Regions from separate parts of the Actinomadura verrucosospora genome, predicted to be linked through region 1. Evidence: riboswitches for the same ligand, from Rfam matches in the RefSeq annotation. Region 1 holds a riboswitch; the other holds the start of a gene.

Region 1 (3,400 bases):
ATCATGCGGATGTAGCCGCCGAGCGGGATCCACTTGACCCCGTACTCCGTCTCGCCCTTGTGCCTCGACCACATGGTGGGCCCGAACCCGACCATGAACTGCGTGGTCCGCACCCCGAACAGCTTGGCGAAGGAGAAGTGCCCGAGCTCGTGCAGCGCGATGGAGACCAGCAGGCCGAAGAAGAGGATCAACGCTCCAGCCAGGTAGTAGACCATGCGGCGTGCCCTCCGGGTCCGTCCACCCCGCGCACCCGGGGGTGATCTCCGACAACCAGTTCAGAGTACGTTACGGCCCGCGATCCGGTTGAGGCGAACGAAGAAGCGGTCCGTGCCGGAGGCCACTTTGATGCACGGTGCTAACCCGGCCGCGCATCATTGGCACGAGAGCGCGTATCCGCGAGCAGGGCCGACCGCCCATCATGGGCGGCCCACCCCGGCCACGGAGGTTCCCCCTTGAAGCGCGGTCATGTAGCGGTCCTGGCCCTGACGCTGGCCCTGGCCGGCTGCGGCGGCAACGACGACGGCGGCACAACGGCGGGCGCGTCGTCCCCAGCCCCGACCGCCAGGACGCAGGCCCCCTCCGCCCCCGGCACGGGCGCCGAGACGACGCCCCTCCCCCCGGCCCAGTCGAAGGCGGTCAAGGCCTTCAACGACTGCATGCACGCCCAGGGCGTCCAGATGCCCACCCCCAACCCCACGAGATCCCCCGCCCCCGACGAGCTGAAGAAGATCAGGGCCGCCCTGCAGACCTGCGTGAAGTCCATGTCGCCCCCCGCCACCCCACCCCCACGCTGACGACCACCGCCCACCGCGCTCCCATCACCAAGAAGCGCAACGGTCGAACGACCCGCACAGAGGGACACCGAAACGGAAGCACCAGCAGCAACCGTCTAACGAGACGACCTAAGCCGCCACCTCAGCCGACGACGACCCCAACACTCGCGATCGCGTCCGAAGGCAGGTTCGAGCTTGCGAGAACCTGATCGCGCAGCGAGCCGCAAGGCGAGACGGAGCGATGCAGCGATCGCACGTGTTTTTTGAGGTCGGGGCCCCCAGGGCCCCGACCTCAAAAAACACAATGAACACTGCTAGCCTTCTTCGACAGCTGATGATCCCGTGCGGGAGAGTCCCTCGCAGCCGGTGGGGGACGCCGAAGGAGCAAATCCTCCCCGGAACCTCTCAGGCCCACGGACCGCACGGGCCAGGCGACCTCTGGAAAGCGGGGACTCCGGTCCCCCGCCGAAGGTGAAAGCCCGCCGTGCGCGGCGGGTGAAGCTCTCAGGCGCCGATGACAGAGGGGGAGGCACCGATACGCCCGGTGCGCGAGTGGGACGATGGACCACGCGCGCCCGTGACGAAGGAGCCGAGCCCATGTCCGCCGATCCGACCGCGAAGAAGACGCCGCTGCACGACGTCCATGAGGACCTCGGCGCGAACCTCGTCGACTTCGCCGGCCATCTCATGCCGCTGCGCTACGCGAGCGAGACCGCCGAGCACCAGGCCGTCCGCACGGGGGCGGGGCTGTTCGACCTGTCGCACATGGGGGAGATCTTCCTGTCGGGTCCGGGCGCGGGGGCCGCGCTGGACTTCGCGCTGGTCGGCAACCTGTCGCCGATGCCGGTGGGCAAGGCCCGCTACACGATGATCTGCGGGCACGACGGCGGCGTCCTGGACGACCTGATCGTCTACCGGCTCGCGGACGAGACGTGGATGGTGGTGGCGAACGCGGCGAACGCCGCCGTCGTCCGGGAGGCGTTGGTCGAGCGGGCCGCGGGGTTCGAGGCGGCGGTGGACGACCGGTCCGACTCGTACGCGCTGATCGCCCTGCAGGGGCCGCGTTCCCAGGGGATTCTCGAGGGGTTCACGGACGCGCCGCTGGGGGACCTGAAGTACTACGCGATCCTGGCGGGGCGGGTCGCGGGCGTGGACGCGCTGGTCGCCCGCACCGGGTACACGGGCGAGGACGGGTTCGAGCTGTTCGTGGACGCGTCCGACGCGGTCGGGCTGTGGAGGGCGCTCGCCGCGGTGGAGGGGGTCGTCCCGGCGGGGCTTTCGGCCCGCGACACGCTGCGCCTGGAGGCGGGGATGCCGCTGTACGGGAACGAGCTGACGGCCGAGACGACGCCGTTCGAGGCGGGCCTCGGCCGGGTGGTGAAGCTGGACAAGCCAGGCGATTTCGTGGGCAAGGCCGCCCTGGCGGCGCAGGCGCAGACCCCGCCGGGCCGTAGGCTCGTGGGACTGGTCGCGCGGGGGCGTCGCGCGCCTCGCAAGGGGTACCAGGTCGTCACGTCCGGCGGCGCGCCGTGCGGCATCGTGACGAGCGGCGCCCCGTCGCCCACACTGGGCACGCCGATCGCCATGGCGTACCTCGACAGCGGCGTCGAGGAGGCGGGCCTCGCCGTGGACGTCCGCGGCCGGCACGAGCCGGTGGACGTGGTGGCCCTGCCGTTCTACAAGCGTTCCTGAACAAGTTGTCCGGCGGTGTGGGGCGCGCCCCCACAGTGGAAAGAGAGAAGTGATCGTGAGCGTTCCGGAGGAGCTCCGCTACAGCGAGGAGCACGAGTGGGTGTCGGGCCTCGGTGGCGAGGACGGCATCGTCACGGTCGGCATCACCGCGCACGCCGCCGACGCCCTCGGTGAGATCGTCTACATCGAGCTGCAGCCGTCGGAGGGCGACACCGTCGAGGCGGGCGAGCCGTGCGGCGAGGTGGAGTCGACCAAGTCGGTGAGCGACGTCTACTCCCCCGTCAGCGGCGAGATCACCGCGATCAACAGCGCGGTGGTGGACGAGCCGAAGGTCATCAACGACGACCCGTACGGCGAGGGCTGGATCTTCAAGGTGCGGATCTCGGAGGAGCCGGGCGACCTGCTCGACTCCGCCGCCTACGACAAGCTGATCGAGGAATCATGAGTCTGAACGACTCCCTCGCGACGGCCGATCCGGAGGTCGCCGAGGCCGTCGCCGCGGAGCTGCGCCGCCAGCAGGGCACCCTGGAGATGATCGCGTCGGAGAACTTCGCGCCGGTCTCGGTGCTGGAGGCTCAGGGGTCGGTCCTGACGAACAAGTACGCCGAGGGGTACCCGGGCCGCCGGTACTACGGCGGCTGCGAGTTCGTCGACGTCACCGAGCAGCTCGCGATCGACAGGGCCAAGGCGCTGTTCGGCGCCGAGCACGCGAACGTCCAGCCGCACAGCGGGGCGCAGGCGAACACGGCGGTGTACTTCGCGCTGCTCCAGCACGGCGACACGATCCTCGGCCTCGACCTCGCGCACGGCGGGCATCTCACGCACGGGATGCGGCTGAACTACTCCGGCAAGGTGCTGAACGTGGTGCCGTACCACGTCCGCGCCGAGGACGGCCTGGTCGACATGGACGAGGTGGCCTCGCTCGCGGCCGAGCA
Region 2 (3,400 bases), on a different contig from region 1:
TCAGGCAGACGTCGCGGTGCTCCTCGCCGCGGGACGCGTGGTAGCCGCGGATGGCGAGCAGGCCGGCCAGCTCGCCCTGGGAGCCGGCGTTCGGCTGGACGGAGACCTTCGCGTACCCGGTGATCTCGGCGAGGAAGCCCTCCAGCTCGCCGATCAGCTCGACGTAGCCGGCGGCCTGGTCGAGCGGCGCGAACGGGTGGATCGCGGCGAACTCCGGCCAGGTGATCGGCTCCATCTCGGCGGTGGCGTTGAGCTTCATCGTGCAGGAGCCGAGCGGGATCATGGAGCGGTCGAGCGCGATGTCCTTGTCCTGGAGCCTGCGCAGGTAGCGCAGCATCGCGGTCTCGGAGCGGTGCGCGTGGAAGACGGGGTGGGTCAGGTAGGGGCTCTCGCGGCGCAGGGCGTCCGGGAACGCCTCGGGGACCTCGCCCACCTCGGTCGCGCCGAACGCCTCGAGCACGGCCGTCACGTGCGCGGGCAGCGTCGTCTCGTCGCAGGCGACCGCGACCCGGTCGGGGCCGTCCGGGCGCAGGTTGATTCCGCGCTCGCGGGCGGCCGCGACGACCTCGGCGGCGCGGCCCGGCACGCGGGCCAGGACCGTGTCGAAGAACGAGTCGTGGACGACCTCGACGCCGCCGGCGCGCAGCCCCGCGGCGATCTCGGCGGCCCGGCGGTGCGTCCGCTGCGCGATCGCGGCCAGCCCCTCGGGGCCGTGGTACACGGCGTACATGCTCGCCATCACGGCGAGCAGGACCTGGGCGGTGCAGATGTTGCTGGTGGCCTTCTCGCGGCGGATGTGCTGCTCGCGGGTCTGGAGGGCCAGCCGGTAGGCGGTGGCGCCGTCCGCGTCGACGGACACGCCCACGAGCCGGCCGGGGAGCTGGCGCTGGATGCCCTCGCCGACCGCCATGTAGCCGGCGTGCGGTCCGCCGAACCCGTAGGGGACGCCGAACCGCTGCGCGGAGCCCACCGCGATGTCGGCGCCGGACTCGCCGGGCGGGCGCAGCAGGGTCAGCGCCAGCAGGTCGGCGGCCACGACGGCCTTGGCGCCGCGCTCGTGGGCCTGCGCGATGACGGGTTCCAGGTCGCGGACGGCGCCGGACGCGCCCGGGTACTGCAGCAGCACGCCGAAGAAGTCGCCGTCGGGCAGGCCGCGGGACAGGTCGGCGATGACGATCTCGATGCCGAGCGGGATCGCGCGGGTCCGGACGACCTCGATCGTCTGCGGGAGCGTGTCGACGTCGACGAGGAACGCCCCGGGCTCCTTGCGCCGGGAGACGCGGTGCGCGAGGGCCATGGCCTCGGCGGCGGCGGTGCCCTCGTCCAGCATGGAGGCGTTCGCGACGGGCAGCCCGGTCAGGTCGCCCACCATCGTCTGGAAGTTCAGCAGGGCTTCGAGCCGCCCCTGGGAGATCTCCGGCTGGTAGGGGGTGTAGGCGGTGTACCAGCCCGGGTTCTCCAGCACGTTCCGCATGATCACGCCGGGCGTGGTCGTCCCGTGGTAGCCGAGCCCGATCATGGACGTCAGGACGGTGTTGCGGGACGCGAGCTCGCGGAGCCGGTCCAGCGCGGCGGTCTCGCTCAGCGCGGGCGGCAGGTCCAGCGGACGGGACGTGCGGATCGCGGCGGGGACCGCGTGGTCGATCAGCGCCTCGGCGCCGGAGTAGCCGATGGCGGCCAGCATCCTCGCCTGGTCGTCCGGCGAGGGGCCGACATGCCGGTCGGCGAACGCCGACCGGGGATGCTGCGGCGCGGCCACAGGGGCGAAGAACTGGGCGGTCATGGAGGGCCTCCTGGCTGCTGCGGTCGCTCAGGTGCGCCGCCGGCGCGGGCCGGCGGCCGTTCTCCCCCTCTGTCATGGCACCTGAGAGCTTCACCCGCGCGGCGGGGTTTCCCCTTCGGTGAGCCGCCCTTCCCCGCGCGCGGGGACCGACGCCTGCTTTCCAGAGGTGCCTCGCCCGTGCGGTCCTTTTGCCTGAGAGGTTCCGGGGAGGTTGCCCCTTCGGCGCCCCACGCTGGCGGCGTGGGGTCTCTCCCGCACAGGGTTGACGGCATGTCCTAGGTCGAACCCTACCCAAAGGCGCGTCCGCGACGTCGTTCCGGCCCGCCGGAAGGGGCCGCGCCCCGCGGCGCGGGCGGTCTACCGGCGAGTACCATGTGCTGACTCACCTGGGGCGCGACGGCCCCGGGCCGCACGGGGGCGGGGAGACGAGGCTGCGGGATGGACGCGCGTCCCGGCGGCGGCCCCGCGACTCGACGGCGCGCCGCCGGGTCTGGGACGCTGATCACGATGGCGGATGGTCAGGGCGGCGGTACGGCGTGACACAGACCCACGACGGAGCGGTGCGCCCGGCGCAGGGCGCGGTCGGCGCGCCCGTCGACGAGCCCGCCCAGCCGTACCGGATCCGCCGGCCCTCCGACGCCATCCGGTTCGCGGCGTCCGTGGTGGGGCTGGCGGCGGTGATGCTGCTGGTGTCGATCGCGCAGCAGACCACCCACGGCCTGCAGACCGACATCGCGCAGGGCACCGCGCACGCGCCGCGGCTGCTGCTGACGCTGGCGACGCTGGTGTCCAGCTTCGGGGTGCTGGCCGTGCCGATCGCGTTCGCGATCGAGCGGCTCTTCCACAAGGACGGCGTCCGCGTGGCGATCGCGCTGCTGGCCGCGATGATCGCGTTCGGGATCACGGTGGGCCTGGACGACCTGGTGGTGCGGGCCGCGCCGGGCGGCGTGCTCGACTCGCTGATCTGGGGCGGCACGGAGACCGCGCCGGTGCACACCGACATCGCCCCGGTCATCGCCTTCGTGAGCGCGGTCGGGATGGCGGGCCGCGCCCGCTGGCAGGCCGCGACCTGGACCATGATCGGACTGGCGGCGCTGACGGGGCTGACGGCGTCCTACGCCTCCGTCGCCGCGCTGGCGGCCACCTACCTGCTCGGCCGCGCCATCGGCCACGGCACCCTCTACGCCGTCGGGACGCCGAATCCCCGCCCGTCCGGGACGGCCGTGGTGGCCGCGCTCGAACGGCTCGGGCTGCACCCGCGGCGGGCGGCGCGCCTGGACGGCACGCACGACGCCGACGAGACCCGCCGCTACGGCGTCGCCCTCGCCCCCTCCCCGCAGGGCGGGTACGGCGCCCGGCTCCCGGCGGGCCGGGGGCGGCACGGCGACTGGGACGTGGAGGTCCGCGTCCTGGACCGCGACCAGCAGACCGCCGGGCTGCTCTACCGCGTCTGGCGGCTGCTGCGGCTGCGCGGCGCCACGACGGGGCGGACGCTGCGGTCGCTGCGCCGGTCCCTGGAGCTGGAGTCGCTGGCGGCGTACGCGGTGGACGCCGCGGGCGCCCGGACGCCCCGGCTCGTCGGCACGTGCGAGGTCGGCACCGAGGCGGCGCTGCTGG

The links. A riboswitch is a leader RNA that binds a small molecule or an ion and turns the genes downstream of it on or off. The one in region 1 is predicted to bind glycine.
Region 2: it holds a riboswitch for glycine, as region 1 does, so the genes downstream of both, gcvP (aminomethyl-transferring glycine dehydrogenase) here and gcvT (glycine cleavage system aminomethyltransferase GcvT) in region 1, are expected to answer to the same signal.

The regions. Positions count from the first base shown of each region.
Region 1 is NZ_BAABEV010000047.1:62,632-66,031, reverse strand. It holds gene ABD944_RS35060 (M50 family metallopeptidase) at 1-215, opposite strand, end outside; gene ABD944_RS35055 (hypothetical protein) at 453-794, shown strand; glycine riboswitch at 1,109-1,204, shown strand; glycine riboswitch at 1,209-1,297, shown strand; gene gcvT (glycine cleavage system aminomethyltransferase GcvT) at 1,371-2,465, shown strand; gene gcvH (glycine cleavage system protein GcvH) at 2,521-2,910, shown strand; gene ABD944_RS35040 (serine hydroxymethyltransferase) at 2,907-3,400, shown strand, end outside.
Region 2 is NZ_BAABEV010000045.1:60,517-63,916, forward strand. It holds gene gcvP (aminomethyl-transferring glycine dehydrogenase) at 1-1,783, opposite strand, end outside; glycine riboswitch at 1,843-1,953, opposite strand; glycine riboswitch at 1,954-2,048, opposite strand; gene ABD944_RS34320 (lysylphosphatidylglycerol synthase transmembrane domain-containing protein) at 2,320-3,400, shown strand, end outside.